4 regions of the Pseudomonas sp. 1928-m genome follow, and region 3 is predicted to be linked to each of the others. Evidence: predicted binding sites of a transcription regulator. Region 3 holds the regulator's gene; each other region holds the start of a gene.
The links. Region 3 encodes FliA, which starts transcription of late flagellar genes. Its sites were predicted from a motif close to CTAAAGTTTNNNNNNNNNNNGCCGNTAA; they were not measured.

Region 1 (7,906 bases), on a different contig from region 3:
GGCCGCGCCGCAGAAAGCTTCCGTTTCACCTCAGCGCTGCCGGTGCAGGTACTCAAAGGCATGGCGCCGATTCTGCTGCCCTACCTTGAGCCGGATACCCACAGCCAATGTCTGCCGCCTACGCCTGCGGTTCAGGCCAGAACCTTGTAGGGTCGAAATAAAAACTGCCCGCAATAAAAACGGGAGGCCTGTGGCCTCCCGTTTTTTCAACCCTGCGACTATTACTTGGCCTTGTAGATGATCCCTGGGCTGCACTGCACCATCTGGTAGTGGTTAGGCAGGCCATTGAGCGCTTCAGAAGCGCCGAGGAACAAATAGCCGCCCGGCTTCAACATCGCATGAATGCGCGTGAGGATGTCCTTCTTCACTTCAGCCGAGAAGTAGATCAGCACGTTACGGCAGAACACCACATCGAATTTGCCCAGGCTGGCATAACTGTCCAGCAGGTTTAGCGGGCGGAACTCAATGCGGCTACGAATCGCCGGTTTGACCACCCAGCGCCCCGGTCCCTTGGGGTCGAAATAGCGCTGCAGACGCTCCTGGGAAAGCCCGCGGCCCATCGCCAGACTGTCGTACTCACCGGATTTGCAATTGATCAGCATGGTCGGCGAGAGGTCGGTGGCAACAATCTGCAAACCGCCCTTGAGCTGACCGATATTGGTCTTCTCGAACTCATCGATGGTCATCGACAGCGAGTAGGGTTCCTGCCCGGAGGAGCAAGCGGCCGACCAGATGCGCAGACGCTGACCCGGGCTGGCCTTGATCATCTCCGGCAGCACGCGGTTTTTCAGCACCTCGAACGGATAGGTGTCGCGAAACCACAGGGTTTCGTTGGTGGTCATGGCATCGACCACCTGCTCGCGCAAACCACTGCGTGGCTGACTCTGCATGCGCTGCACCAGCTCACCCAGAGTCTTGATGCTGTTCTGCTCCATCAACTTGTTGAGCCGACTGGAAACCAGATACTGCTTGTTGGTGCCAAGCAGGATGCCGCAGGCTTTTTCCAGGAAAGTCCGGAACTGCTCGAAATCCAAATTACCTGTAGACACTCGCGAGGCCTCGACAAACATATGATTCACTGAGGGCCAGGCCCTCAGTCCCCTGCCGCGATATTGATGCGGTCAGCTACTCGTGCCGCCAGGTCATCCGGGCGAAACTTGGCGAGAAAATCATCCGCACCCACCTTCTTCACCATGGCCTGGTTGAACACGCCAGATAACGAAGTATGCAGGATGATGTGCAGCTTTTGCATGCGCGGATCGGCGCGGATCTCAGCGGTCAACGTATAACCATCCATTTCCGGCATTTCGATGTCGGAAATCAGCATCAAAAACTCCTCGGCAGGATTTTTGCCTTCTTCGACCATCGCCTTCAGATAATCCAGTGCCTGACGCCCATCATTCAGCGCCACCACCTCCACGCCGACAGTCTCCAGGCAACGGGTTACCTGCTTACGCGCCACCGATGAATCGTCGCAGGTCAGCACACGTTTGCTTACCGCACGCGCCTGGGTCTCGGCATTCAGTACGCCTTCAGAAATAACTTCCGATGTTGGCGCCACCTCGGCCAGAATTTTCTCGACATCGATGATCTCGACCATCTTGTCGTCCAGGTGGGTGACCGCCGTCAGGTAATGGTCACGCCCGGTGCCCTTGGGTGGCGGATGAATCGACTCCCAGTTCATGTTGACGATGCGCTCGACCGAGTGCACCAGAAAGCCCTGAACCTTGGTGTTGTATTCAGTGATGATGACGAAGCTGTTGTCGATATTAGCCAGCGGCGCGCTGCCGGTAGCCATGGACAAATCGAGAATCGGGATAGTACCGCCACGGATATTGGCGACACCGCGAACGACCGGACTGGATTTCGGCATGATGGTGAGCTTCGGGCATTGCAGCACCTCTTTCACCTTGAATACGTTAATCCCATACAGCTGGTTGCTGTTCAGACGAAACAGCAACAACTCCAAACGATTCTGTCCAACCAACTGAGTTCGCTGGTTAACCGAATCCATCACACCGGCCATACCCAAACTCCTTATTTGAGTAACAGATTGCTGTCAGCGTAGCAGGCGGCACGCGCCTTGCTATCCAACCCATATGAACACTGAAACGACAACTAACCGACACTCACTGGCAAAATGCCGCTACTGGCTGGCAGTTGTACCCGCTTTGCTGGCACTCGGCTATAGCGCCTTGGCAACAGCCAACGCCACGCGGCCTGAACAACTTATCGGCGCTGGCGAAGTTTTTCTTGAGCAAGCGGTGAGCGATTATTTACAGCGTAGCAACATCGCTGGCCGCCATGAGATTCAAATCAACCGACTCGACCCCCGCCTGCGCCTGCCGCTGTGCCCGCAGCCGTTGACTACCACCCTGGAAAGCCCTGCCGAGCCGATTGGCCGTGTGACCCTGCGCGTACGCTGTGACGGTGATGCACCCTGGACAGTTTTTGTGCCTGGGCAAGTGCGCCTGTACCGCGAAGTGGTGATCGCCAGTCGCCCGCTGAAACGCGACAATCTGCTGACGGACATGGATGTGGTGTTAGCCGAACGGGATGTTGGCCTGCTCAATCAGGGGTATCTCACAGCCCTTAAGCAGGCAATCGGTAAAAAATTGACGCGACCACTGTTGCCCGATCAGGTGCTTGCGCCGATTCATGTGCAAGCGGCCGAGGCCATACGCAAAGGTGATCAGGTAGTGATCAGCGCCCGCAGCGGTGGTATTAGCGTGCGTATGCCGGGCGAAGCCTTGTCGGACGGCACGATTGGCAAGCAGATCAGCGTGCGTAACCAACGCTCCAATCGGGTGATCCGGGCTCGTGTAGTTGGGCCTGGACAGGTTGAAGTGGCGATGTAGGCATGATTCTTGTTTTAACTTTGTGCACTTGGTGAGCTGACGATTATCCACACTGTGTTTAGACTGTTACCTGACGCACACTTTTTTGCCCTAAAGTTTTTCAGGGCAATGCCGACAAGCTAGGCAAGCGTCCAAACACTGTTCGAGGTTTTGCATCATGGTCATTGACATCAACCGGCTCAACAATGCCGCATCGCCAGCCAATTCGGGGCGGGCCGGCAGTGCGCAGGCAGGTGGCCAGAACGAAGCCATCGGCGGTAAACAACCTGGCAACGTACCCAGCCCCGCCGAGCAGGCGCAGCAAGCCGGCAAAAGCGGCGAGTCGGTACAGCTGAGCCGCGAGGCCCAACAGTTGCAAAAAGTCAGCGAAAAGCTGCGCGATCAGCCGACCGTCAATAAAGAACGCGTCGCCCAGCTCAAGCAGGCGATCGAAGACGGCAGTTATCAAGTCGATAGCCAGCGCGTTGCCAGCAAACTGCTTAATTTCGAATCCCAGCGCTAGTCACCGGGCTACGCTGGGGTAATTGGCCGCCCAATAGACACTGCACGCACACCCTGCAGCGTCTGTTACCCCGAAGAGCCCGCAATGCACGACACCAGCCTGCTTGAACTGTTCACCAACGATATCGGCACCGCCGAGCAGTTGCTTGAATTGATCGACACCGAATTCCAAGCCCTCAGTGACCGCGACCTCCCCCGCCTGCAAAGCATCCTGACGGAAAAACTGCCGCTACTAACCCTGCTCGACCAGCACGGCAAAGAGCGCAGCCAACTGCTTACCAACCTCAACCTCAGCCCCGACCGCACCGGCCTGCAAGCGCTTGCCGCACAGTCCACCCAAGGCGAACTGCTGCTTGAGCGCGGCGATCAACTCAACGCCCTGCTGGAACGCTGCCAAACGGCCAACCTGCGTAATGGCCGGCTGATTCGCTCCAGCCAGGCCTCGGCCAACAGCATGCTCGGCATTCTGCGTGGCAACGAGACGCCGAGCCTCTATGACAGCCGCGGCAGTGCCGCTAGAATCGGCCAGCAGCGCCCGCTCAGCCAGGCCTGAAACCTATAAAAGGCACAGGGGACATACTGTCACATTGCCAGTATGCTAGTGCCATAGCATTTGCTCGGAGAGTTATGGACCGTGTCCAGTCCTTTTAGCCAGGAAGATGGCCCGCAGCCACCCAAGGTGCTCAAGGCACCGGTGGAAATAGTTGCCAACCTGCGCCAACTGCAACAAAACCATGACCCGCTGATCATCACCTTCCACGAACGCAACCAACGCTTTCAGAGCTACGTGATCGAGGTTGATCGCGACAAGAACCTGTTGATTCTCGATGAGTTGGTGCCAAACGATGGTGAACGCTACCTGGCCAACGGCGAGGCGTTCAATGTCGAAGCCTTCCATGAAGGTGTGCGCGTAGCCTGGAAATGCGAACAGAATGTGCGCATCACCGAGCACGAAGGCGCGCGCTGTTACTTCAGCCCGATGCCACTTGAGGTGACCTACCATCAACGGCGCAGCGCCTTCCGCGCCCCGCTCAAGCAGACTGAACTGATCAAAGTCGAACTGGCCGGCGATAAACTACGCACAGCCATACCTGGGCATTTGCTGGATATCTCTGCCACCGGCTGCAAATTGCGCTTTCCCGGCAATATCAGCAGCAGCCTGCAGGCCGGTCAGGTCTATGAGCGCTTTACTGCACGCTTTCCTTTCGGCGCCATGACCACCGCCATTGAAATGCGTCATGTGCAGTACGAAGAGAAGGTCGACACCACCTTTGTCGGTGCACGCTTCCACCGCATCAATGGTCAGGAGCAGCGTCTGGTCGAACGTTTCGTCTACCAGTTGCAGCGTGAAGCACGCCGCTTCGAGAGTGACGGACTGTTCTAGATCAAGATATCCAGTGCCGCCAGGCGCGATAAATCCTCAGGCCGATCAACATCCCACAACGCGGGCAGCAGTGCCGGACGCCAGTCCAGCTGCTGCAGGCGTTGCAGGGTCATCTCGAAGACCCGTTCGGTGCCCCACGGCATATCGCTGAACAAGGCGGCGTCCACGCGGCGTAACCCCAGCAGCACATAACCACCATCCTCTGCCGGGCCGATCACCACGGGCTGCTCCTGCAACGCATGGCATGCCGCCTGCAGATAAGCTCCGTCGAGCGCCGGGCAGTCATTGCCGATCAGAATCACCGCATCGCTTTCCGCCAGCCCGAGGGTGGCAATACGGCGCATGCGCTCGCCCAGATCGCCCGCTGGCTGCTCGACCAAGGTCCAGCCAAGGCGCTGCGCCAACGCCTGCAGGCCTGCATCGGGTAAATCGTCCAGCCACAGAAAGCGCTCGCCAAAGCCATGGGCCGGCAACTGCAGCGCACGCTCCAGCAGCAGCTGCTGTAAATCACAGGCACCCTGAGCGCCCAGCGCCGGGATCAGGCGCGTTTTTACCCGCCCCGCCACCGGGGCGCGAGCAAGCAGATGCAATGAGATCGACAGGTTCATAACAGCGACCCTCGCCGGTACTGACGAGCCAGTTTTTCCGGGCTGGCGCCACAGTAATAGGCCAGCCGCAGACAACACATCAGCACCACGGTACGCCAGATTCCGTGCTGCTCCCAGCGCCGACTGGAGGTCGACAATGGCGGGCGTAAGCAACGCGGGCGAGCCAGTGCCTTAAGCCGCCGGCACAGCTGCAAATCCTCCATTAACGGCATCTGCGCATAACCGCCCATGGCCTCAAAATGCTGGCGAGCAACAAAAACCCCCTGATCACCCGATGCGACACCGCTGAGGCGTGAACGCAGGTTGATCATCGCGCCTATCACTCGGAATGCCAGGCCAGGGCCGGACAGACGCACATCAAAACGCCCCCATAGCGGTCGCTGGCTTAACGCCTGTTGCAGACTGGTGAGGGACTCGGTACTGATCCGCGTATCGGCATGCACAAACCACAGGTACTCGCCACGGGCCACCGCCGCACCCGCGTTCATCTGCAATGCACGGCCAGGGGCCGTTCTCAGCAACTGATCAACCCGCCCCAGCGCCAGCTCGCAGGTGCCATCACTGCTGCCGCCGTCGACCAGGATCAACTCGGCACCGATGGCGCGCAAATCCGTCAGATCATCCAACAAGTCCGGCAACGCCTGGGCCTCATTGCGAACCGGGATCACCACGCTAAGCAGCGGCGTCATCCGCGCGACTCTGACTGAGCAGGCGGCTCCGCTGCAGGTTCGGCGCTCGGCTCCTGCACTGTGCTGTTGTCGTGCATCTGCTCATGCACCACCTGTTCATCGACACGCGGATCGAGGGCGGCCGTCAGTGGCGAACTGGTGGTGCTGTCGGGCATGGGGATGTGGTGCAACGGCGCATCGTCGACCTGATGCAGATGGGTAACGCGCTCCGGCCGGATACGCAGCACCAGAATCAAGGCGCAGGCGCAGACGAAGGCGTAGAGCATGCTGGCGCCGAGAAAACGCATCAGCACGCCCGCCAGCAACGGCCCGATACTGGCGCCGACACCAAAGGTCACCAGCAGCATGGCCGTCAGCGATACCCGCCGCTCGGCTTCGACATGGTCATTGGCCAGCGCCACTGCCAGCGGATAGAGACTGAATTGCAAGGCGCACACGGCAAAACCGCCGGCAAACAACAGCGGCAAACTGGCTTGCGACAGAATCGCCAGGGGCAGCGCAGCCAGTGCCAGCAACGCGGCGCAACCACGAATCAGTTGCACGCGGTCATGCCGATCAGACAACCAGCCCAACGGCCACTGCACCACCAGGCCGGCGATGATGCAGCACCCCATAAACAGACCAATCTGCTCGGTGGACAAGCCCATGCGCGTGCCATACAGCGGCGCCAGGCCGTAGAACGAACCAATCAGCAGCCCTGCGACCAAGATAGTGGTCAGCGACAACGGCACGCGGTCGATAAAGAAGCGCATTTCCAGCGGCGCAGGATGCAAGGGCGCCGGGTGCAGCTTGCGGGTCAAGGCCACCGGCACCAGACACAGGGCAAAGCACAGCGCCACCAGCATCAGCAGCTCAAGACCGAGCGTCGGATGCACCACCAGCACCAGCTGACCGAGAATCAAGCCGAGGTAGGAAGCGCCCATATAGCCGGCAAACACCTGGCCACGCTGGCTGGTTTCCGCCTGCTCATTGAGCCAGCTTTCAATCACCATGTACTGGCACATCATGCCCAGGCCGACCAGCATCCGCAGCAGCAACCAGCTGGGCAGCCAATCGCTCAAGCCATGGCCAAGCACCGCAGCGGTGACCACCCCGGCGCAAGCGACATAAGCGCGGATATGGCCGACTCGGGCAATCAGTCGATGGCCAATCTTGCCGCCCAGCACCAGCCCCAGGTAATTGGCCGCCATCAGCGCGCCGACCCACAGCCCATCAGCCGTTTGCGCCAGCCGCAACGCCAGGTAAGTACTCAACAAACCCGAGCCCAACAGCATCAACAGGGTGGCGAAATACAACGAACTGAATGACTTGAGGATCACAGACATGGGGCGGCGCATGGCTCCATAAAGGCCGCCGAACGCATGCTCGGCGGTAAGACTCTAAGCGTGGGCCGCCAACACGCGGCGCTCCCACGGGGTAATTTCGTCAAAGAAGCTGGTGAGCTCCAACGTCTTGCTGGCAATGTAGCCTTCGATGAACTCTTTGCCGAACAGTTCCAGCGCCAACGTACTGTGCTTGAGACGCTCAATCGCGGCATGCATGGTACAGGGTAGCGCCAATTCATCCGGCACTTCGAACTCACCCTGGATCGGCGCGCTGGGCTGCAGCTGCTGCTCAATCCCATACAGACCTGCCGCAAGGCTGGCCGCCAACGCCAGATAAGGGTTGGCGTCGGCGCCTGGCAGGCGATTTTCCACCCGCCGCGCAACCGGCGCACTGGCCGGAATACGCAGGCCAGCGGCGCGGTTATCCTCCGACCAGCAGGCATTGTTCGGCGACGCATAAGGATGGCAAAGGCGCTGGTAGGAATTCACATGCGGAGCAAACAGCAGGGTGAAGTCGGCCATGGCCGCCTGCTGACCGGCA
Region 2 (7,906 bases), on a different contig from region 3:
CTGCGCCTTTGGATGCGGTATCGTTTGACACCCTGTCGCTGGTGCAGAACGACGCGTTGGAAGAGTCGGTGGCACTGGATTCGATGGTGGCCAAGGTGGTCAGCCGTGACGGTGCGGCGCTCAGCCATCTGACCACGCGCTTCAACGCCATGGTCAGCAAGAAGCTGGACGACAAAAGCAACCCTGTCGGTCCGACCAGTCTCTGCGAATTTTTCCTTGATGCCTGCAGCAGCCTGGGCGTCGAGATTCGGGTCAAGCTGATCATTCTTAAGCTGTTCGAGAAGTACGTACTCAGCGATCTCGATCAATTGTATGCCGAAGCCAATCAGGCGCTGATCGCGGCCGGAGTGTTGCCTGAACTCAAATCCGCGCCCGCGCGGCGTAATCCTTCGCGCGCCAGTGCACCGGCAGGCGGTGCTCGTCAGGATGCATCGCCGGAACTCTCGGCTGAATTTGCTGATGAGGGCGTGCAGGAGGTGTTTGGCGCGCTGCAGGAGCTGCTTTCCCAAGCGCGTGGCTCGGTGATTCCGCGGCGTAATCGCCCAGCCGATGCGATGCCAATCTCCAGCAATGACCTGATGCGGCTGCTCTCGCATATGCAGCAGCGTGCGCCCGCGCAGGTGAGTGACGATTTCGATCTGCGTGAGCAGCTAGAAGGCCTGCTGACCCGTGCCAGCGCCAAAGCCGGCAAGGCGCGGGTGGTCGGCGAGGTTGATGAGGACGTTATCAACCTGGTGTCGATGCTCTTCGAATTTATTCTCGACGACCGCACCTTGCCGGATTCGCTCAAGGCGCTGATAGGCCGCCTGCAGATCCCGATGCTGAAAGTGGCGGTGATCGATAAGACCTTCTTCAGTCGTGGCAGCCATCCGGCCCGTCGCTTGCTCAATGAAATTGCCTCTGCCGCTCTGGGTTGGGGTGAGCAGGACGATGCGCAGCGCGACAGCCTGTATCAGAAGATCGAGCAGGTGGTGCAACGCTTGCTCAATGATTTCGTCGATGACCCGGTGATCTTCTCCGAGCTACTGGCCGAGTTCCTGGCCTTCACTGGCGACGAGCGCCGCCGTAGCGAGCTGCTTGAGCAGCGCACCCGCGATGCCGAAGAAGGCAGTGCCAAGGCTGCACTGGCACGGCGTGAAGTTGAGCAGGCTCTGAATGAGCGCTTGCTCGGCAAGACCCTGCCGGAAGTGGTTGTGCGTCTGCTGCAGGAGGCTTGGAGCAAGGTGTTGATGCTGACTTGCCTGAAGCACGGCGTTGAGTCGGCGGAATGGCAGGCGGCGCTGGCGACCATGGATGATCTGGTTTGGAGTGTTGAGCTACACGAAGAGCCTGAGGCGCGCATGCGTCTGCTGGAGATGGTGCCGGGGCTGCTTAAAGCGCTGCGTGAAGGCATGGCCAGTGCGGCGTTTGATCCGTTCTCCACCGGTGAATTCTTCAGTCAGCTAGAAGCCTTGCATGTGCAGGCCTTCCAGCGCTTCAAGCGCAGCCTGCCGGAAGAAAATCCGCAGGGCGATGTGCCACCGCTTGCTGAAATCGATGAAGAGCAGCGCGCTGCGTTGGCCGAGGCCGGTATCGAGTTGCCATTGCTGGAGCTGCCAGCTGCGGAAGCGGTTGAAGAGCCGGCGATGGTCGAGGTGGTCGAAGAGATCATTCTGCTGGCGCCTGGCGAACTGCGTGCCGCTGAACCGGAAACCAGCCTGCCGGACGATGATGAGTCGCTGCTGCAGGTCGATAACCTGCGAGTCGGTAGTTGGGTCGAATTTCAGGAAGATGAAGAGCACAAGCTGCGGTGCAAGCTGGCGGCGGTGATCAAGCCAACCGGCAAGTACATCTTCGTCAACCGTACCGGTATGAAGGTGCTGGAGAAGACCCGTATGGGCCTGGCCGTGGAGTTCCGCCGCGGCGCGATTCGCCTGCTCGATGATGCGCTGCTGTTTGACCGGGCACTGGAGTCGGTGATCGGTAACCTGCGCAAGCTCAAGGGCGCTTGATCGACTCGTATTGATGCGTCACTACAACGCCGCCGGGGTATTGCCCCGGCGGCGTTTTTGCATCTGCGCCTCTGCTCGGCATTCGCCCTTGGCCTTGAGCATGGGCTGCACTTGCAGGTCGTTGAAAAGCGTAGGCGAGACAGTCGAGGCTAGGCGCTACACCAGTAACAGCCTTCGGCTGGTCAAAGCGGCGAAAAAGCGGAGTTTACAAGCTGTAAATGAGCATTTTGAGTCTGTTTTTAACGACGCCTCGGCAACGTAGGTAGTTTTTCAACAGCCTGCTAGAGTGGTGGCTCGTTCAAGGAGTCTTTATGCAGCTGGACCCTTCCAGTGGCTGGTGCGATGGCATCCAGCGCTGCCCATCGCCGAACTTCAATCAGCGGCCGCTTGGCGAAGTTTCTCTGTTGGTGATCCATAACATCAGCCTGCCGCCTGGGCAGTTCGGCACGGGCAAGGTGCAGGCGTTTTTTCAGAATCGTCTGGATGCGGACGAGCATCCTTATTTCGCCAGCATTGCCAGCTTGCAGGTGTCCGCGCATTTCTTTATCGAGCGTGATGGCGCCGTCACGCAGTTCGTCTCTTGCAATGAGCGCGCCTGGCATGCCGGAGTGTCGCGTTTTGCTGAACGGGAAAACTGTAATGATTTTTCCTTAGGTATCGAGCTTGAGGGCACCGATGATCTGCCGTTTACGGCAGCGCAGTATGCGGCGCTGATTGAACTGACCCGGCAGCTGCAGGCGGCTTACCCGGCGATCACTCTGGAGCGCATCTGTGGCCATAGCGATATCGCGCCAGGCCGCAAGACCGACCCCGGCCCGGCATTCGACTGGCAGCGTGTGCGCATGGCATTGCAGCAAGACAAGGAGCTGACATGAATTTTCTGGTGCTACTGCTGGTGCTGTGGGTCGAGAAGTTCTCGTCCTGGCGTAAGCCTATTCAACACGATGGCCTCTGGTTACGGTTGTTGACGGCTACCGAGAGCAAGCCGCAGTGGGCTGAGCGGCCCTGGCTGGCACTGGCCTTGCTGGTACTGTTGCCGTTGTTCGCTCTGGGGCTGATTCTGCTGGTACTGGAGCCCGTAGCCTATGGTTGGCTGGCGCTGCCGGTGCATCTGCTGGTGGTGATTTACAGCCTGGGTCGCGGTGATTTGCTGGCAGCACTGGGGCCGTTTCGCGACAGTTGGCGCCGTGAAGATGCCGAGGCTGCGTATCTGGTGGCGCGGCGTGATCTGGCGCTGGAGGCGGACGAAGAGGGTGAGTTGCTACAGCGCGTGCAGGGTCATCTGGTGTGGCAGGCCTACCAGAGCTTCTTTGCGGTGATCTTTTGGTATGCGTTGCTCGGCCCATTGGCGGCGCTGGCGTATCGCTTGGTCGCCCTGGCCAGCGAACATGCCACTCTGCCGGCCTTGCGTGAAGCTGCTGTGCAGGTGCGTCATGGCTTCGACTGGCTACCGGTGCGTGTGCTCGCCGCGAGCTTTGCCCTGGTAGGTAACTTCGCCGGCGTCAGCCGGACCTTGCTGCATGAGCTGCTCAGCTGGGATATCAGCGCGGCGCAGTTGGCGATCATTACTGCGCGGGCTGCAGGCGAGACGCCGGAGCCGGTGATTGGCGAGGTCGGGGTCAGCAGCCTGGACGGGCTGTGGCAGCTGTTAGTGCGCGCCGCAGTGTTCTGGTATGCGGTGTTTGCTGTTTGGACCCTGCTTATCTGAGAACCAATTTATGATCTGCTGCGCGTCGGCCCTGCCGCGTTAAAAACAGGCTGGAGCGCCAGCCCGGTCGTAATGCTCATGTACAAAAGTACAGTCGACCGCGACTCCGACCGTTCCTCGCCTGTTTTGACCAGCCGGAGGCTGTTACTAACGTAGCGCCTTGCAGGGCTCTAGCTCGCGAGATCGTAAATTGGTTCTGAAGCTGGCTATTCGTTCCACAGCCAGGCCGCGCCACGTACACCGCTGGAGTCGCCATGCTTGGCCTGTAGCAAGCGCGTGTTGACCTGATCGGAAAACACATAGCGCGGCAGCAGTGGCGCTACCTGGGAGTAGAGCGCAGTGCAGTTGGACATGCCGCCGCCTAGCACAATCACATGCGGATCAATCAGGTTGATCACCGACGCCAGGCCGCGTGCCAGTTGGTCGCAATAGCGGGCAACGGCATGTTGTGCGGCGGGATCGCCGGCTTCTGCGGCGCTCACCAGGGCGCTTGCGTCCAGGCCAAGATTGCTGCGGGCTGCCCAGCCCGGGCCACTTAGAAAGGTTTCGATGCAGTCATCCTGCCCGCAATAACAGCGTCGGCTCGGGCCGTCCTTATCGCGCCGCCAGGGCAGCGGGTTGTGCCCCCATTCGCCGGCTATGGCGTTTGGGCCGCTAAGCAGGTGCTGGCGCACGACCAGACCGCCACCGACGCCGGTGCCGAGAATTACCCCGAAAACACTCACTGCACCTGCGCCTGCACCATCACAGGCTTCTGACAGAGCAAAGCAGTCGGCGTCATTGGCCAAGCGTATGGGGCGCTGTAGGCGCTGCTCAAGATCGGCCTGCAGATCCTCGCCGATCAAGCACTGCGAGTTGGCATTCTTGATCCGCCCGTGGTCGGGGGAGCGGGTGCCGGGGATGCCGACACCGACGCTGCCGCGGCAGCCCAGTTCGCGCTCGCAATCTTCAACTAAGCTGGCAATCAGGGCGACGGTTTTCTGGTAGTCGCCCTGCGGCGTTGGGGCGCGTCGGCGCAAGACTTGCTGGCCGTTTTCCAGGGCGATTATTTCGACTTTGCTGCCACCCAGATCAATACCGAGCTTCAGTGATGTGCGCATCATTAACCTTAAGTTACAGAGGTTGGAGTCGATAAGAGGTATACATGGCGCCATGCTCGACCGTTATTTTGTGACATTGATCACATTAATCTGCCCGTATTTACCCCGTTGATGCAAATGCCACAGGTCGAGCAGCAAGGGACATACAAGCCGCCGTTTGAGATTCTGCACGGCCGTTTTGTAACCCTACACAACAATAAATAGAACTGGAGACGTCCTGTGAAGACCGTGTTGTATCCGGCCATCGCGCTAATGAATCGCCTCAGCTTCGGCATGAAATTCAGTCTGATCAGTGTTCTGTTCTTTCTGCCCATGCTGGTCACCAACTTCTACCTGGTGCGTGACTCCTACCGGCAGTTCATCAGTACCCAGGCGGCTCTCGAGAGCATTGATCTGCTCGGCGAAAGTCTGACGCTACGGCGCAACCTCGAGGATTTCGTCGACCTCACCGAGGTCAACGCGATGATCGGTCAGTCCGGTCAGGCGGGTGATCTTGAAGCGCGCCTGGTCAAGCTGCAAGGCGGCATCAGCGAAGCATTGCAGGGCATGGCCGCGGTAGTGCGCGAGCCTGAGCAGATCGAAGAATTCAACAGCAAGCGCGATGAGCTGATTGCCGAGCTGGCTGCGGTGCAGGCTGAGACCTCGCTGCAGGGCAAGATCGCCCTGGCCGAAAAGCTGCTGGGCAGCTCTCAGGTGTTTATCAAGCTGGTTGCCAGCCAGGCCGGCCTGAGCCAGGACCGTCAGGGCGCCGTGCGGCAGATGATTGAGTTGGTGACGGTGGATACGCCCAAGGTCACCGCGGTACTCAGTGAAGGCCGTGCCATTGGTTCCTACTCGCTGGCCCAGGGTTTTCTCAATTCTTCGGCCAGTACCAAATTTGATGAGCTGCTGCTGGAGCTGGAAAAGCTGCATGCCGAATATGGCCTGAATCTGCAGGCATCGCTCAACAGCAGCGCGCAGGCCCGTACTGAGCTGGCCAGTCTGGCTGCAAACAGCCTGGAGACGCTGAAAACCAGTACTACGGTCTTCGAGGATCAGGTGGTAGTCGCCGATTCGCTGGATACGCCCTGGGCGCAGTTCTACGCGGATGTCAGCGGCGCCATGGAGCAGACCTACCAGCTCAATGATGCGGTGCTGGTGTTCCTCGACAAGCAGCTGCAGGTGCGTCTGGAGGAAAACCGTACGCAGATGGTGCTGCTGGTCGCGGCTCTGGTGGTGGTGTTCCTGCTGATCGTCTACCTCTACGGCGGCTTCTATGTGTCGATCCGCACTACCCTGAAAAAACTCGGTCAGGTGATGAACCAGGTGGCGGCCGGCGATATGACCGTCAGCTTCAAGGCGCAGAGCCAGGATGAGTTGGGTGAGCTGGGCCAGGTGTTCAATGAAACGGTGAGCAAGATCCACCAGTTGATCGAGCGCGTGGGCCAGACGGTGGTTGAGGTTGAGCGCCAGGCGGACCGTGTGCAGCAGGTCTCAGGTGAGAGTAACCAGGCGGTTGCCGGCCAGCGTGGGCAGATCGACTTGATTGCCACCGCAATGAATCAGATGTCAGCCACCGCTCAGGAAGTGGCGCATAGCGCTGCCGCTGCGGTGGGCAGCGCGCAGAGCGTGAATGATGAAACGGTCAGTGGCCGTGCGCTGGTCGAGTCCCAGGTTGGCAGCATTCAGCGCCTGGCTGGGGAAATCGACCAGTCGGTTGCAGTGATCAACAAACTGGCCAGCGATAGCGCGTCGATCAGCCAGGTGCTGGACGTGATCAAGGGCATCGCCGAGCAGACCAACCTGCTCGCACTCAACGCGGCCATCGAAGCTGCGCGTGCCGGTGAGCAGGGGCGCGGCTTTGCCGTGGTGGCCGACGAGGTGCGTAACCTGGCCAAGCGCACTCAGCAGTCCACCGAGCAAATCGAGTCGATGATTGCCAAGCTGCAAAGCGGCGTCGGCGCGGCGGTCAAGGCGATGAATGCCAGCCACCAGATGGCCGATACCACGGTCAATGAGTCGGGCAAGGTGCAGCAGGCGCTGGAGAATATCCTCGGCGCGGTGGGCATGATCGTCGATCAGAACCAGCAGATCGCCACCGCTGCCGAAGAGCAGACCGCCGTGGCGCAGGATATCGACCAGAACATCGTCGAGATCAGCCAGGCCGGTGAGCGCACTGCCGAAGGGGCCAGCCAGACCGAGCAGGCCAGTCGTGAGCTGTCCGGGCTGGTAGCGCGCTTGAAGCAGCTGATAGGTGCGTTCCGCGTCTGATCAGCAACTCGCTTGCAAAAGCCCGCCACCTTGGCGGGTTTTTTTATGCGCGATGGTTCGTCGGGCTCAGACGCGTTCGGCCATTGCCGAGAGTGCCACCGAGGTGGCGGCCGTGCGGGTTTCCACGCCGAGCTTCACGTACACGTGCTCCAGGTGTTTGTTCACCGTGCGCGGGCTGAGGCCGAGGATGTCGCCGATATCGCGGTTGGTCTTGCCGCAGGCCACCCAGCGCAACACTTCTACTTCACGTTCGGTGAGCTGAAAGCGCGCGGAGAGGGTGGCATAGGCGGGCTCGTCGTTGAGCGTTAGCGGTTGCGCCTGGCTGGCGGCGCGCGCCGTTTGCAGGATGCGCGCAGTACGCAGGTGCGAGGCTACGCGGGCGAGGACTTCCTCGGTGTTGATCGGTTTGGTCACATAGTCGATACCGCCGGCGGCGAAGCCTTTGACCACGTGTTCGCTGTCGGTCAATGCAGTCATAAACAGCACTGGAATGTCGGCAGTGGCCGGATCGGCTTTGATCCGCTGGCAGGTCTCGAAGCCGTCCAGCCCCGGCATCATCGCATCAAGCAGGATCAGGTCGGGACGCCTGCGCTGGATGCGGCTCAGCGCGCTCAAGCCATCCAGCGCCACCAGCACCATGTAACCCACTTCATCGAGGGCATCGGAGAGCAGGGCCAGGTTGTCCGGCGTGTCGTCGACGATCAGGATCACCCCGCGCTCGGCCGGGCTGGGGTTGTGCTCAGATGGATTGGTCAGCGCGTTCATGCTCGGCCTCCTTGAGTTGGCGGTTGAATTCGTCCAGGCGATAGCTTTTCACCAGGGCGCGCAGGGGCTTGGTAAAGCTGGCGCTGGTGGGT
Region 3 (7,058 bases):
CTCAAGTACGGCGCGCAGCATATTGCCTTGGTCAGTCTGGACAGCTACCGCATTGGTGCTCAAGAACAACTCAAGACTCTGGGGCGCATTCTCAATGTCCCGGTAACTCTGGTTGATCCGGGTCAGTCGCTGACCCAGGCCCTGGCTCCGCTGGCGCGCAAGCGTGTGGTGCTGATCGACACTGCCGGCCTGCCAGCCAACGACCCAGCCCTGCGTATGCAGCTGGAAACCCTGGCCAGCCGTGGCGTCAATGCAAAAAATTATCTGGTAATGGCCGCTACCAGCCAGGGCCAAGTGCTGAAAGCCGCCTACCATAGTTATAAGCGCTGCGGCTTGTCTGGCTGCATCCTGACCAAGGCGGATGAAGCCACCAGCCTGGGTGAGGTTTTAGGACTGGCTATTAGCCAGCGTCTACCGGTAGCCTATCTCACTGATGGGCCACGCATTCCCGATGACTTGCAGATTCCCCGCAGTCATCAACTGGTTAGCCGGGCCGTAGGGCTGCAGGCGACCCAGGATCCAAGCGAGGATACGATGGCGGAGATGTTTGCCGGCCTTTACCAGCAACCCGCACGACGCGTCAGTTAAGCGTCAGGCTGTTGGAATTGAACCGCGCTTAGCCGGCCAAGTGGCTCCAGTCGAAGTTAGACAAGGTGTGTAGAAATATGGGTATGCATCCCGTACAGGTGATTGCGGTGACCGGCGGCAAAGGTGGCGTCGGTAAGACCAACGTCTCGGTGAACCTGGCGTTGGCCCTGGCTGATCTCGGCCGTCGGGTGATGTTGATGGACGCCGACCTGGGCTTGGCCAACGTCGATGTGCTGCTTGGCCTGAGCGCCAAACGCACCCTGGAAGACGTTATCAGCGGCGAATGTGAGCTGCGCGATGTACTGCTGCAGGGGCCGGGGGGCATTCGTATCGTGCCGGCGGCGTCTGGCATTCAGAGCATGGTGCAGCTGTCACCCATGCAGCATGCCGGGCTGATTCAGGCATTCAGCGATATCAGTGACAACCTCGATGTGCTGATCATCGACACCGCTGCCGGTATCGGTGATGGCGTGGTCAGCTTCGTGCGCGCCGCCCAGGAAGTGCTGGTGGTGGTGTGTGATGAACCGACTTCGATTACCGACGCCTACGCGCTGATCAAATTGCTCAACCGCGACCACGGCATGAATCGTTTCCGTGTATTGGCCAATATGGCCCACAGCCCGCAGGAAGGTCGCAACCTCTTTGCTAAGCTGACTAAAGTCACCGACCGTTTTCTCGACGTTGCCCTGCAGTACGTAGGCGCCGTGCCGTATGACGAGTCAGTGCGCAAGGCCGTGCAGAAGCAGCGCGCGGTCTACGAAGCCTTCCCGCGCTCGAAGTGCGCGCTGGCGTTCAAGGCGATAGCCCAGAAAGTCGACGCCTGGCCGTTACCGGCCAACCCGCGCGGTCATTTGGAGTTTTTCGTTGAGCGTCTGGTGCAGCAACCGATCGCGGACACGGCCATATGACAGCAGCCTCTGGACTTCGTATGTATAGCAAGGCGCAGGCGCAGGATTCCCAGCACCAGTTGATCGAGCGCTACGCGCCCCTGGTCAAACGCATTGCCTATCACCTGCTGGCCCGTCTACCGGCCAATGTGCAGGTAGACGATCTGATTCAGGCCGGGATGATCGGCCTGCTCGAAGCGTCAAAAAAATACGACTCCAGTAAAGGCGCCAGTTTCGAGACATTCGCCGGCATTCGCATTCGCGGTTCGATGCTTGATGAGGTGCGCAAAGGTGACTGGGCACCCCGCTCAGTGCATCGCAATAGCCGCATGGTCAGCGACGCAATTCGAAAAATTGAGGCCAGAACCGGCAGAGACGCTAAAGATCAAGAGGTTGCGGCCGAACTCCAATTGAGTCTCGAGGATTACTACGGCATTCTTGGCGACACTTTAGGCAGCCGCCTGTTCAGTTTCGACGACCTGTTGCAGGACGGTGAACACGGTGGGTTGGGTGAAGACGCTGGCAGCAACCACCTCGAACCTTCTCGTGATCTGGAAGATGAACGCTTTCAGGCGGCCCTGGCAGATGCCATTGCCAACCTGCCGGAGCGCGAGCGCCTGGTGTTAGCGCTATATTACGATGAAGAATTGAATCTTAAAGAGATCGGCGAGGTGTTGGGGGTTAGCGAATCACGTGTAAGCCAACTACACAGTCAGTGTGCCGCTCGTTTACGCGCTCGTCTGGGCGAGTGGCGCGCACATTGAGTTGCATTCGCTAACGCTGGGCCGGTTTCACGATTAAAAGCGCATACAGGTTGCTGGGTGCGTTTGGGACTGTACGGAGGTCGACTTGGACAAGAACATGAAAATCCTCATCGTTGATGACTTTTCAACGATGCGACGGATCATCAAGAACCTCCTGCGTGACTTGGGGTTCACCAACACAGCGGAAGCCGATGATGGCGTCACCGCGCTGCCCATGCTGCAGAGCGGCAGTTTCGATTTTCTGGTGACTGACTGGAACATGCCCGGCATGACGGGTATCGACCTGCTACGCGCGGTGCGTGCCGATGAGCGCCTGAAAACCCTGCCGGTGTTGATGGTTACCGCAGAAGCCAAGCGCGATCAGATCATCGAAGCAGCCCAGGCTGGGGTTAACGGTTACGTAGTCAAACCGTTCACTGCCCAGGTACTGAAAGAGAAGATTGAAAAGATCTTCGAGCGGGTCAACGGCTGATGTTTGCCATGAGGGTGCTATGGAACATAAAGATTCCGTTCAGGGTGACCTTGAGTCGTCCCTGAAACACAACGCTCGCCAACTGGTAGACAGCCTGGAACAAGGCAACTTTGGTGAAGCGGTACAGCTGATACATGAGCTCAACAAGGCGCGTGATCGCGGCCTGTATCACGAGGTCGGCAAGCTGACCCGTGAGCTGCATAACGCCATTGTCAATTTCCAGCTCGACCCTCGCGTGCCGCATGCCACTGAGGTCTCGCAAATCACCGATGCCACCGAGCGGCTGAATTACGTGGTGACGATGACCGAGAAAGCGGCCAACCGCACCATGGATCTGGTTGAGCAGAGCGCACCACTGGTTAATGACCTCAGTGATGAGGCGCAAAGCCTGAGCGCTGACTGGGGGCGCTTTATGCGCCGCGAGATGAGCGCCGATGGTTTCCGTGAACTGGCCAAGCGCGTTGAGCTGTTTTTGGCGCGCAGCGAGCGTGACGGCGCCAAGATATCTGGTCACCTCAACGATATTCTCTTGGCTCAGGACTACCAGGATCTGACCGGGCAGGTGATCAAGCGTGTAACCCAGTTGGTGACCGAGGTTGAAAGTAATCTGCTGAAACTGGTGCTGATGGCCAGTCAGGTGGATCAATTTGCTGGCATTGAGCACAACCATGAGTTGCTCCGCGCCGAACAAGAAAAACAAAAAGAGCCTTCGCATGGTGAAGGTCCGCAGATTCATGCCGATAAGCGTGAAGACGTCGCATCCAATCAGGATGATGTCGACGACCTGCTTTCCAGCCTGGGATTTTAGGAGCACGTCTTATGAGCTTCGGCGCCGATGAAGAAATCCTCCAGGACTTCCTGGTAGAGGCCGGCGAGATTCTTGAACTACTGTCCGAACAGCTCGTTGAGCTGGAAAGTCGCCCGGACGACATGAATCTGCTCAACGCTATTTTTCGCGGGTTTCATACCGTCAAAGGTGGTGCCGGTTTTCTCCAGCTCAACGAGCTGGTGGAATGCTGCCATATCGCAGAAAACGTCTTCGACATCCTGCGTAAGGGTGAGCGGCGCGTCGACTCCGCGTTGATGGATGTGGTGCTGGAAGCACTGGATGCCGTCAACAGCATGTTTACCGAAGTACGTGAGCGTACTGATCTGACTCCCGCTACCCCTGAGCTGCTTGCCGCCTTGGCACGCCTGGCTGAGCCAGCAGGTGCAGAGGAAGTCGCGCCAGTTGAAGCGCAGGCTGAGCCCGAGCCTGAAATCGAGATTGCAGAGGCCGCTGGCGATATCACCGACAGTGAATTTGAGCAGTTGCTGGGCTCCTTGGACGAGTCTCCGGCGCAAGCTCCCAGTGCTGCCAGCAGCGATGAAATTACCGATGATGAATTTGAATCCTTGCTCGATCAGCTGCACGGCAAGGGGCAGTTTGTAGCTCCTGACGTTGCTGTTGCACCCGCCGCGCCAGTTGCTGCTGCGCCAGCGGCAACAGCCGCGGCCGGTGATGAGATCACTGATGATGAGTTCGAATCGCTGCTCGATCAGTTGCATGGCAAAGGCCAGTTTGTCCCGCCTGCTGTATCTGCGCCTGCCGCACCTGCGGCCAAAGCTGAGCCTGCTGCCGCGCCGAGCGGTGATATCACCGACGATGAGTTCGAAGCACTGCTTGATCAACTGCATGGCAAAGGCAAGTTTGTCGAGCCTGAAGCGATCAAGCCCGTTGCGCCAGCTCCGGCTGCCAAACCTGCTGAACCTGCCAAGGCCGCCGCTAAACCCGCTGCAAAACCTGCTGCCAAGGCGGAACCGGCCAAGGCACCTGCTGCTCCGGCTGCCGCACCTGCAGCCGAGAAGGCTGCGCCACCTAGCGAGGCGGAAACCACTGTGCGGGTTGATACCGCGCGGCTGGATGAAATCATGAACATGGTCGGCGAACTGGTGCTGGTGCGGAACCGCCTGGTGCGTCTGGGTGCCAGTAGTGGTGATGAAGCCATGTCCAAGGCAGTGTCCAACCTGGATGTGGTAACGGCTGATCTGCAAACGGCGGTGATGAAAACCCGCATGCAGCCGATCAAGAAGGTCTTCGGGCGCTTCCCGCGTCTGGTCCGCGATCTGGCGCGCAACCTGAAAAAAGAGATCAACCTGGAGCTGGTCGGTGAAGAAACCGACCTCGACAAGAACCTGGTTGAAGCCCTGGCCGATCCATTGGTCCACTTGGTGCGTAACGCGGTCGACCACGGCATTGAAACCCCGGAAGAGCGCGAAGCCTCGGGCAAGCCACGCGGCGGCAAGGTGATCCTGTCCGCCGAGCAGGAGGGCGACCATATCCTGCTGTCGATCTCCGATGACGGTAAAGGTATGGATGCCGATCAGCTGCGTGCCAAGGCCGTGGAGAAAGGTCTGCTGGATAAGGACGCTGCCGACCGCCTCAATGAATTCGAATGCTACAACCTGATCTTCGCGCCGGGCTTTTCGACCAAGACCGAGATTTCCGATGTGTCCGGTCGCGGTGTGGGCATGGACGTGGTGAAAACCAAGATTTCCCAGCTCAATGGCACGGTCAACGTGTTTTCGGTCAAGGGCCAGGGCTCGAAGATCGTCATTAAGGTGCCGCTGACCCTGGCGATCATGCCGACGCTGATGGTGATGCTGGCCAATCAGGCGTTCGCCTTCCCGCTGGTCAACGTCAACGAGATTTTCCACCTGGATTTGTCGCGAACCAATGTGGTCGACGGCCAGGAAGTGGTGATCGTGCGCGATAAGGCTTTGCCGCTGTTTTACCTCAAGCGCTGGTTGATCGGCAGTGCTGCTCATGTGGAGCAGGGCGAGGGCCATGTGGTGATTCTCACCGTTGGCAGCCAGCGCATCGGTTTCGTGGTCGATCAACTGGTCGGTCAGGAAGAAGTGGTGATCAAGCCGCTGGGCAAAATGCTGCAGGGCACTCCAGGCATGTCGGGCGCGACCATCACCGGTGATGGACGTATTGCCCTGATTCTTGACGTGCCGAGCATGCTTAAACGTTACGCCCGGCGTATCTGATTGTTAGCGGCGCAGCTATCTGTCGCGCCGTTTAGGAGTGTTTATGGCTGTTAAGGTGTTGGTGGTTGATGACTCCGGCTTTTTTCGTCGGCGTGTGTCGGAAATTCTTTCAGCCGATCCGAATATTCAGGTGATCGGCACAGCCACTAACGGCCGTGAAGCCATCGAGCAGGCACAAGCGCTCAAGCCCGATGTGATTACCATGGATTACGAGATGCCGATGATGGATGGCATCACGGCCGTGCGTAACATCATGCAGCGCTGTCCGACGCCGGTGCTGATGTTCTCTTCGCTGACTCATGAAGGCGCGCGCGTTACGCTGGATGCGCTGGAAGCCGGTGCGGTGGATTTCCTGCCGAAGAATTTCGAGGATATTTCGCGCAATCCAGAGCGGGTCAAGCAGCTGCTCTGCGAGAAAATTCATACCATTGCCCGCAGTAACCGCCGTAGCCTGAGCCCGCCTCCCGTGGCAGCGCCTAGCACGACACCTGCAGCGCAAACCAAGCCAGGGGCACGCCCTGTAACCACCACCAGCACGCCGGGTCGTCCAGCTGCGGCTCCCGCGCCGGCTGTTGTCAGTGCCGCGCCTAAGCGTAAATCCTACAAGCTGGTTGCGATTGGCACCTCGACAGGTGGGCCGGTGGCGCTGCAGCGTGTGCTGACCCAGTTGCCGGCTACTTTTCCGGCGCCGATCGTGCTGATCCAGCATATGCCGGCCGCCTTCACCAAGGCCTTTGCCGAGCGCCTCGACAAACTGTGCCGTATCAGTGTCAAGGAAGCCGAGGACGGTGATGTATTGCGCCCCGGCCTGGCGCTGCTGGCGCCTGGCGGTAAGCAGATGATGGTCGACGCCCGCGGTGTGGTGAAAATCCTTCCCGGTGATGAGCGCCTGAACTACAAGCCTTGCGTCGATATCACCTTCGGCTCGGTGGCCAAGTCCTATGGTGACAAGGTGCTGGCGGTGGTGCTGACCGGCATGGGCGCGGACGGTCGTGAAGGTGCACGCCTGCTCAAGCAGGGTGGCAGCCAGGTGTGGGCGCAGGATGAAGCCAGCTGCGTGATTTACGGCATGCCCATGGCCATCGTCAAAGCCAACCTGGCCGACGCCATCTACCCGCTGGATGATATTGGCAGGCACCTGGCGGAGACCTGCATTTAATGGATGTACTGAGCCTTATCGGGGTCATCCTGGCCTTTGTCGCCATCCTCGGCGGCAACTACCTTGAAGGTGGCCACGCCGGCGCTTTGCTTAATGGGCCGGCTGCGCTGATCGTGATCGGCGGCACCCTGGGCGCGGCGTTTTTGCAGGCGCCG
Region 4 (7,906 bases), on a different contig from region 3:
AGTGCGGCAACCTTCGGTAGACTCCGCGGCCGTATTTGGACTGCCCGATACTGCATCGGGTGTGCTGCTAATTCAGGCGCGGTGTTAACCGCATGCCTTATAGACGTAGAGGTTGAGCATGTCGTTGCAAGCGCTCTGGTTGCTGATCGAAGGTCAGCCTGGACAGTGGCTTAATGGCCTTGCGCTATTTTTTGCCCTGGCCGGCGCCTGGTTGCTACTGGCTACCCGCATGCGTGAGCAGCGTGCGCAGGCCCGCTTGCTGGCGGGCAGTCAACTGAATGAGCTGGCGGATGAGGCCTATGCCTTCGATGAGCCGACACTGCGGCTGAACCAGTTTTTCTACCGTTTTGCTTATGCCTGCCTGGCGTCGGCCTTGCTGCTGTCCTGGCTTAGCACACAGCTGTAACTCGGTTTCTCCGGCAATAAAAAACGGCAGCCAATGGCTGCCGTTTTTTTGGGCTGCGCTTTGCCTAAAGCGGCAGACCGGCCTTGATCCGGTACTGGTTACGCACCGGGTTGGCGTATTGCAGGATCAGGTAGGGCTGCTGCTCACTCGGGCAGTTGGCCAGGCGCTGTTGCCATTCGCTCTGCGCCGCACTGAGCTCTGCTGCGGGGAACAGTTCTGCAGCGCTGGGCACGGCCAGCTCCGGGTCGCGGTCAGCCCACATGGCATAGGCCAGGTAGTGCACGGGAAACAGCCGATAACCCGTGAGAATCTGCCGGTCCATTTCCGCCGCCAGCAGCTTGCTGTCCTCCAGCCCCTGGCTGACCGGCGCGCCGAAGTGCACATGCACGCGGCCTTTGTAACCGGTGATGCCGAGGGCGATGCTCTGGTCATCCTCGCCTGCAGCCTTGGTGTAGCTGCCACTGCTGGCGCGGATAAACAGCTCACGGGCCTTGGCCTGGTCGCAGGGGTCGTACTCGTAGCTGATCGATACCGGGGTCAGGCGCAGGGCACTGATCACCTCGGCAAACGGCTCAGCCTTGCGGCTCATATGGAACATCTTGAGGATCGCCGAATCGGTGCGGTCATCACCATCCTTGGCGCGGCCCTCGGCCTGGGCGATCCAGATCGACTCGCCATCATTGCGGATCGAATGGTTGATATAGGCCGACAGCAGCTGATAGGCCGCCAGCTTCTCGCGCCGTCCGCTGATCGATCGGTGCACGATAAAGCTCTTGTTCAGGCGCATTAGGTCGCTGACAAACGGCTTCTGCAGCAGGTTGTCGCCGATGGCGATGCGCGGCGTCGGCAGGCCGGCGTGGTACACCGCGTAATTGACGAACGCCGGGTCCATGACGATATCGCGGTGGTTGGCGAGGAACAGATAGGCGTTGCCGGCCTGCAGGTGTTCGATGCCGGAATAGCTCACGCCATCGGTTGCCTGCTCAATGCTGCGGTCAACATAGCTCTCGATGCGCGTCTGCAATTGCGCCACCGAACTCACGTCGCGAAACTCAAGACGCAGGCGATAGGCTATAAGTGGTTTAAGCAGCCAGCCTAAAGGTGCCGCCAGGCGCGGGAAGCGGAACTGGGTGAGGATGCCGAGAAACGCATCGTCGGCCAGCAGGCGCGCCAGCACGGCAGGGACTTCGGCGTCGGCGTAAGGTCGGATGGCATCGAATTCGCCCATCATGCTCTCTTGTTGTGGTTGGCTGTGGAGATGCTCACTGCGCTGGTCGTCGCGCCGGACAATGGATAATGCGCGACTGCAGGGCCAGCTATAGACCGGCGATTATAACGCCAAGTCACAAGGAGACAGCGATGCTGGAAAGCCAGGACTACCAATGCCCTTATTGCGGCGAGCAGGTTGAGGCGCTGCTGGACCTGTCGGCCGGCGATCAGCAGTACATTGAAGACTGTCCGGTGTGCTGCCGGCCGATCGTGTTTTCGCTGCAGACCGATGGTGAGGACTGGAGCCTGGATGTGCGTGGGGAGAATGACTGATGCAGCGAATCTACGAGCCGCAGGACCTGATGGAAGGCGAGCTGCTGCTGGGGATGTTGGCCAGTGAGGGGATCGACGCCTACCTCACCGGGCAGCACCTGGCTGGCGCTGTGGGCGAGTTGCCCGCCTGTGGCTTGCTCGGGGTGATGGTTGAGGATGACCAGGCGCACAGCGCACAACAGCTGATCGCCGCGTACAATGCCGCGCTGCCGCTGCCCAGTGATGAGCCGGATAATTTCCAGGGTACGCTGCTCTGCTGATTGCCTGGTTATGGTCTGCTGCGCGTCGGCCCTGCGGCCTTTCCTTCACGAGTTATCGAGTTTTCCATGTGTGGACGTTATGCCCTGTTCCGTTGGACGCCTGCATTTGCGGCGATTCCCGGTTTTCCCGCTGATCAGTTACCGCACTGGAGCATTTCGCCCAATAGCCAGGTGCTGCTGCTGCGCAACGTCGAGGGCGAGCGTCAGCTGACGCGTGCGCGTTGGGGGCTGACCCCGCCCTGGTTGACTGACCTGACCAAGACCCCGGCCCAAGCGCGGGCGGAAACCCTGGCCGAGCAGCCGATGTTTCGGGAGGCGTTTCGCCTGCGTCGCGGCCTGCTGCCTGCTAACGGCTTTTATGAATGGCGCGGCACCGCGCGCAAGCGCCCGTATTGGCTCACCGGTGAGACGACACCGCTGTATTTCGCCGCCTTGTGGGAGGCTTATCCGGTAGAGGGTTGTGTTTACCTGAGCGCGGCGGTGGTGACTCAGGCGGCGGCCAGCCAGCGCCGCCCGCTGATTCTCGATGAAGCCGGGCAGGCCGCCTGGTTGGCTGCCGATACTCCGGCGGCCGAGTTGCAGGCCTTGTTGGCGAGCCCGCAACCGGCGTTGCGCGAGCGGGTGCTGGCCAACCTGATCAATGATCCCAAGCTCGATGCCCCTGAGTGCCTGACGCCGGCCTAGGCCATTAACAGGGCGCAAGAAAAAGGGCGGACTGTTATGGCAGTCCGCCCTTTTTGTTGCAGCCAGATCAGACCCTGAACTGGTTGATCAGCCGACGCTGCTGTTCGGCCAGCTTGGTCAGTTCGGCACTGGCCTGGCTGGCTTCGTCGGCGCCGCCGGCCACTTCATTGGCCACCTGGCCGATATTGGTGACGTTGCGGTTGATGTCTTCGGCCACCGCGCTTTGTTCTTCGGCGGCGCTGGCGATCTGCGTGTTCATGTCGTTGATCACCGATACCGCCTGAGTGATCGATTCCAGCGCCTCGGCGGCTTGGCTGGCCTGTTGCACGCTGACCTCGGTCTTGCCCTGACTGTCCTCCATCACCTTGACCACGTCGCGCGTGCCCTGTTGCAGCTGCTGGATCATGGTCTGGATTTCTTCGGTGGCCTTCTGGGTTTTCTGCGCCAGGTTGCGCACCTCGTCGGCCACCACGGCAAAACCACGGCCCTGTTCCCCAGCGCGGGCGGCCTCGATGGCAGCGTTGAGCGCGAGCAGGTTGGTTTGCTCGGCAATCCCGCGAATGGCTACCAGGATGGCATTGATGTTCTCGCTGTCCTTGGCCAGGGTTTGCACCACGGTGACCGCGCGACCAATTTCCTGCGCCAGGGCGGCAATCGCCTCGGCGGTGTGCTGCACCGTCTGCTTGCCCTGATTGGCCGCGCGATCCGCATGGTTGGCGGCCTCGGCGGCATGGGTGGCGTTGCGTGCCACGTCCTGAGCGGTGGCGGTCATTTCATGCACGGCGGTGGCGACCAGTTCGATCTCCGCCAGCTGTTTCTGCACACCGGTGTTGGTGCGGATGGCGATGTCAGCGGTGTGCTCGGAGGAGTCGCTGACCTTCTGCACCGAGCTGACCACCTGGGTAATCATGCTTTGCAGTTTGCCGAGGAAGGTATTGAAGCCCTTGGCGATATCGCCAAGTTCGTCGCTGCGGTTCACCTCCAGGCGGCGGGTCAGATCACCCTCGCCCTGAGCGATGTCGTCAAGCATGCTCACCATCTGCTTCAGTGGCTTGGCGATACCGCGGCTGACCAGCCAGATCACCAGTAGGCCTAGCGCGGCAATCAGCAGGCCGACCAGGGTCATATTCAGGGTGTCAGCTTGCCGCTGATTGGTGAGGTCACCATGCAATTGCTGCAATTCGGCCATTACGGTGTCGAGCGGCAAGACCAGCATCAGGGTCCAGCGCGCGTCGGTGTCACCTATGCCGAAGGAGAGGAACAGCTCGATATGGCTCTCGGCTGGATTAGCCTCGTGGTGGATGTCGTAGATGATCTGCCCAGGTTGCAACTGCTTGAGGTTTTCCAGCTCGTTGGCATCCAGCAGTTCGGTGGCAGGGCTGCCCAGTTTGTCTGGTGCCTGGGTGGATGCCACCAGGCGGCCGTGGCTTGAGATCAGCGCCATTTCACCTGCGCCGTCGTACAGCTGATTGTCTGCGTTGACCAGCAGGTCCTGGATAAAGTTGACGCCCAGATCGGCGCCGACCATGCCCTTGAAGGTGCCGTCGATAAGAATTGGGCTGACGAACGACGCCAGCATCACCATCTTGCCGCCCATTTCATAAGGCGCCGGGTCGATCACGCAGGCCTTCTTCGCATCGCGTGGGCATAGGTAATACTCGCCAGCGCGTACGCCGGTGGGTAGCGGCTTCTCGTTCTCCAGGTCGGTCAGTAGCTCCTGGGCCAGGCTGCCGTCATCGTTGCGGTACCACCAGGGAATAAAGCGGCCGCTTTCGTTAACCGCCGGATTGCCGATGCCAGCGTAGATGGCGTCGCTGTCATCCAGGCCGTTGACGGCCCAGCCGATATAGGAGCCAAGCAATTTAGGGTGTTGCACCAGGATTTCGCGGGCCAGGTTGTTGAGCTCTTCGCGGCTCATGGAGAGCATGGCACTGCCGTCCTCACTCTTCAGGCCAAGTAGACGGCTGGTGTTGGCCAGCTCGGCGGTGATCATCAACGGGTATTCCAACTCGGCCTGGATCTGCAGCGTCTGTGTGTACGCCAGAGCGCTCAGGCGTTGTTTGATCACCTGCTCAAGCAGGCCCTGGGTGCGCGCCTGGGTCAGTTCCTGGCTGCGGCCGCTGGCGTACAGTGCATAGAGAATCAGGGCTACGACGATGGCCAGGATGCTGGCCCCGGCGAGAGTGGCAATGGTGGTCTGGATCGAGCGAAATTTCATGGAAGCTCCACACAGGAAAGAGTTGCCGTGACTGCTTATCGGCCGCCGGGGAGAAAATCCTTAATCGCCTGTCTAACTAAAGATTGCTTACGGGCATTGAGCAAGCTTGTAGTTGTCCGTCGCTGCTCAGCCGCCTAGGATGTCGCAGTTTTCATAAGGAGTATTAACATGGCCAAATTGTTACCCCTCGCCGCGTTGAGCACGGCCCTGTTGCTGGCGGGATGCCAGGCGGTGAACACCACCAGCGGCGGCGCCGTAGGTGTTGAGCGCAAGCAGTACATGTTCAGCATGCTCTCGACCCAAGAGGTCAATCAGATGTATGCGCAGTCTTATCAGCAGACCCTCGGCGAGGCGTCCAGCAAGGGCGTGCTGGATAAAACCAGCAATAACGCCAAACGCCTGCGCACCATTGCCGATCGCCTGATCAAGCATGCCCCGCTGTTCCGTCCGGATTCGGCGCAGTGGCAGTGGGAGGTCAACCTGATCAAGAGCCCTGAGCTGAATGCCAACTGCGGCCCAGGCGGCAAGATCATTTTCTACAGCGGGATCATCGAAAAGCTGAAGCTCACCGACGATGAGATCGCCGCGATCATGGGCCACGAAATGGCCCACGCCCTGCGCGAGCACAGCCGTGAAGCGATGTCCAAGGCCTATGGTGTCGAGTTGGCGAAACAAGGCGCGGGTGCCTTGCTCGGTCTGGGCTCCGACAGCTTGGCGCTGGCCGATGCAGCCGTGCAGTACGGCATGATGTTGCCGAACAGCCGTGGCAATGAGAACGAGGCTGATCTGATCGGCCTGGAACTGGCCGCCCGTGGCGGCTACAACCCTAATGCCGCAGTCAGCCTGTGGCAGAAAATGGCCGCCGCCAGCGAAGGTGCACCGCCTGAGTTTATGAGCACCCACCCCTCGTCGAGCAGCCGAATCGCTTCTCTGCAGGCGGCGATTCCCAAGGTGATGCCGTTGTATGAACAGGCGCGCTAAAGCGCGGTAAACAAAAAGCCCCCGATTGGGGGCTTTTTGTTGAGCGTGATTTGTTCAGGGCAATGCCTTGGCAGCAAAGGGCTGGGTGGCCAGGCCCAGTTGCGAGCGGAAGCTTTCCATGTCGAACATGGTGCAGATTTCCTGAATTTCATTGCTTGGGGTAATGGTCCAGAAGGCCATGGCCGAAATGCTCAGTACCTTGTCGCTGGGCGGGTAGCCGAGCGCGGGCTTCTGGATGGTGCCGATCAGGGTGCTCCAGGTAACGACCTTGTTGCCCTCAGCGATGCATTCTTCGACCACCACCTGCAGGTCCGGCATGGCGTGACGGATGTCCTGCACCATCTGGGCAAATGCCGGGCTGGTCAGCGGCCTGCCGATAAACGAGCTCTTGTAGAGAAAGTCTTTGCTATGCAGCTGCTCGGCAAGGGCTGTGCGGCCTTTGTTCCACGACAGGTCGATATGGTGGCGTACCAGCTTTTTCCGATCATCCAGTGACATAGGTGTCTCCCTGACGGCTGAGTGGGCAGGATGTTGCGCACTGTAGCAGCCGTCTGGAAGCCGGTGTATTGGCCGAAACGCCAGTGTCCTGGCGTCAACTTGATGTCAAATCAGCCCGCTGAACTTCAGTGCTTGGTACCCCGCATACACGGCCAGTGCGGCAAAGGCGCAGGCGGCCAGGCGGCGAATTAGCGTCAGTGGCAAGCGTTCAGCCGCAAAATTACCCACCAGTACCACTGGTACGTTGGCGATCAGCATGCCCAGGGTGGTGCCGATCACCACCAGGATAAAGTGCGGGTATTGCGCGGCCAGCATCACCGTAGCGACCTGGGTCTTGTCGCCCATTTCTGCAAGGAAGAAGGCAATCAAGGTCGTCAGGAACGGCCCGTAGCGCTTGAACTTGGAGCTTTCATCGTCATCCAGTTTGTCCGGGATCAACGTCCACAGCGCTACGGCAACAAAGCTGGCGGCGAGCGTCCAGCTCAAGGTGGCGGGGGAGAAGAAGCTGGCAACCCAGTTGCCAATCGCGCCGGCGGCGAAATGGTTGGCCAGGGTGGCGACCACAATGCCGCAGATGATCGGCCAGGGTTTGCGAAAGCGTGCAGCCAGCAATAGCGCGAGCAGCTGCGTCTTGTCGCCGATTTCGGCCAAGGCCACGATAAAGGTGGGGACAAACAGGGATTCGAGCATCAGGCTTTCCTAAAGGGGCGGGTCGACATTGCTATGACACGTACAGCCTTCCCGCCCCGGGTAAGGTGTGCGTGTCATAGGTCTTGTCAAACCGCAGGCCTCTCTAAGAGGGCCTTGGGTCGCACGCGCCATGCTCTGTTGAGCAAGTATGTTGACGCGTGCCGGGCGAGCTGGCGCTCGCGGGAGACTACTCCCCTAGGACGCGCGCATTCTGCCCGCGCATCCGTGATAGGGCAAGTCCCGTTTAGCCTTTGCTGGCGCGGTAGATGCGAAAGCCTTTGGCGTCGGCCAGGGTCTGGCAGGCGCCGAGGTGCTGTTCGATCAGCGGCGGGTATTTGAGAAAGCTGTTGGCGACCAGGCGCAGTTCACCTTTGCTGGCCAAGTGCTGGCTGGCTTGGCGCAGCAGGTGCTCGGTGGCCTGGTAGTGGGTATGTACGCCCTGGTGAAAGGGCGGGTTGCTGAGGATCGCGCTCAGACCGGTGGGCGCGGCATCGATGCCGTCGCCATTGATGACCTCAGCCTGCAAGCCATTGGCCGTCAGGGTCAGGCGGCTGCTTTCGACGGCAAAGGCGTCGACATCCAGCAAGGTGATCTGGCTGTCCGGGTAGCGGCGCTTCAGCGCTGCGC

Region 1: a site for FliA is predicted at 2,949-2,976, ahead of flgM (flagellar biosynthesis anti-sigma factor FlgM). Genes of this name have one in related genera too.
Region 2: a site for FliA is predicted at 4,807-4,834, ahead of P3C18_RS04680 (methyl-accepting chemotaxis protein). Genes of this name have one in related genera too.
Region 4: a site for FliA is predicted at 5,146-5,173, ahead of P3C18_RS09995 (methyl-accepting chemotaxis protein). Genes of this name have one in related genera too.

The regions. Positions count from the first base shown of each region.
Region 1 is NZ_JARIXO010000001.1:1,592,279-1,600,184, reverse strand. It holds gene P3C18_RS07215 (transglycosylase domain-containing protein) at 1-150, shown strand, start outside; gene cheR (protein-glutamate O-methyltransferase CheR) at 222-1,049, opposite strand; gene P3C18_RS07205 (chemotaxis protein CheV) at 1,094-2,026, opposite strand; gene flgA (flagellar basal body P-ring formation chaperone FlgA) at 2,100-2,858, shown strand; gene flgM (flagellar biosynthesis anti-sigma factor FlgM) at 3,016-3,360, shown strand; gene flgN (flagellar export chaperone FlgN) at 3,445-3,912, shown strand; gene P3C18_RS07185 (flagellar brake protein) at 3,994-4,743, shown strand; gene P3C18_RS07180 (TIGR04282 family arsenosugar biosynthesis glycosyltransferase) at 4,740-5,351, opposite strand; gene P3C18_RS07175 (TIGR04283 family arsenosugar biosynthesis glycosyltransferase) at 5,348-6,040, opposite strand; gene P3C18_RS07170 (MFS transporter) at 6,037-7,365, opposite strand; gene P3C18_RS07165 (glutamine synthetase family protein) at 7,420-7,906, opposite strand, start outside.
Region 2 is NZ_JARIXO010000001.1:1,050,111-1,058,016, forward strand. It holds gene P3C18_RS04660 (DUF1631 domain-containing protein) at 1-1,991, shown strand, start outside; gene ampD (1,6-anhydro-N-acetylmuramyl-L-alanine amidase AmpD) at 2,303-2,866, shown strand; gene ampE (regulatory signaling modulator protein AmpE) at 2,863-3,699, shown strand; gene P3C18_RS04675 (ROK family protein) at 3,906-4,799, opposite strand; gene P3C18_RS04680 (methyl-accepting chemotaxis protein) at 5,019-7,049, shown strand; gene P3C18_RS04685 (response regulator) at 7,116-7,814, opposite strand; gene P3C18_RS04690 (ATP-binding protein) at 7,789-7,906, opposite strand, start outside.
Region 3 is NZ_JARIXO010000006.1:74,475-81,532, forward strand. It holds gene flhF (flagellar biosynthesis protein FlhF) at 1-588, shown strand, start outside; gene fleN (flagellar synthesis regulator FleN) at 666-1,496, shown strand; gene fliA (RNA polymerase sigma factor FliA) at 1,493-2,239, shown strand; gene P3C18_RS17230 (chemotaxis response regulator CheY) at 2,337-2,711, shown strand; gene P3C18_RS17235 (protein phosphatase CheZ) at 2,731-3,519, shown strand; gene P3C18_RS17240 (chemotaxis protein CheA) at 3,531-5,744, shown strand; gene P3C18_RS17245 (chemotaxis response regulator protein-glutamate methylesterase) at 5,788-6,903, shown strand; gene P3C18_RS17250 (flagellar motor protein) at 6,903-7,058, shown strand, end outside.
Region 4 is NZ_JARIXO010000002.1:103,914-111,819, reverse strand. It holds gene P3C18_RS10020 (hypothetical protein) at 119-406, shown strand; gene P3C18_RS10015 (1-acyl-sn-glycerol-3-phosphate acyltransferase) at 471-1,637, opposite strand; gene P3C18_RS10010 (CPXCG motif-containing cysteine-rich protein) at 1,766-1,948, shown strand; gene P3C18_RS10005 (DUF2007 domain-containing protein) at 1,948-2,208, shown strand; gene P3C18_RS10000 (SOS response-associated peptidase) at 2,275-2,892, shown strand; gene P3C18_RS09995 (methyl-accepting chemotaxis protein) at 2,960-5,110, opposite strand; gene P3C18_RS09990 (M48 family metallopeptidase) at 5,279-6,091, shown strand; gene P3C18_RS09985 (ketosteroid isomerase-related protein) at 6,146-6,589, opposite strand; gene P3C18_RS09980 (TMEM165/GDT1 family protein) at 6,695-7,279, opposite strand; yybP-ykoY riboswitch at 7,356-7,487, opposite strand; gene P3C18_RS09975 (class I SAM-dependent methyltransferase) at 7,524-7,906, opposite strand, start outside.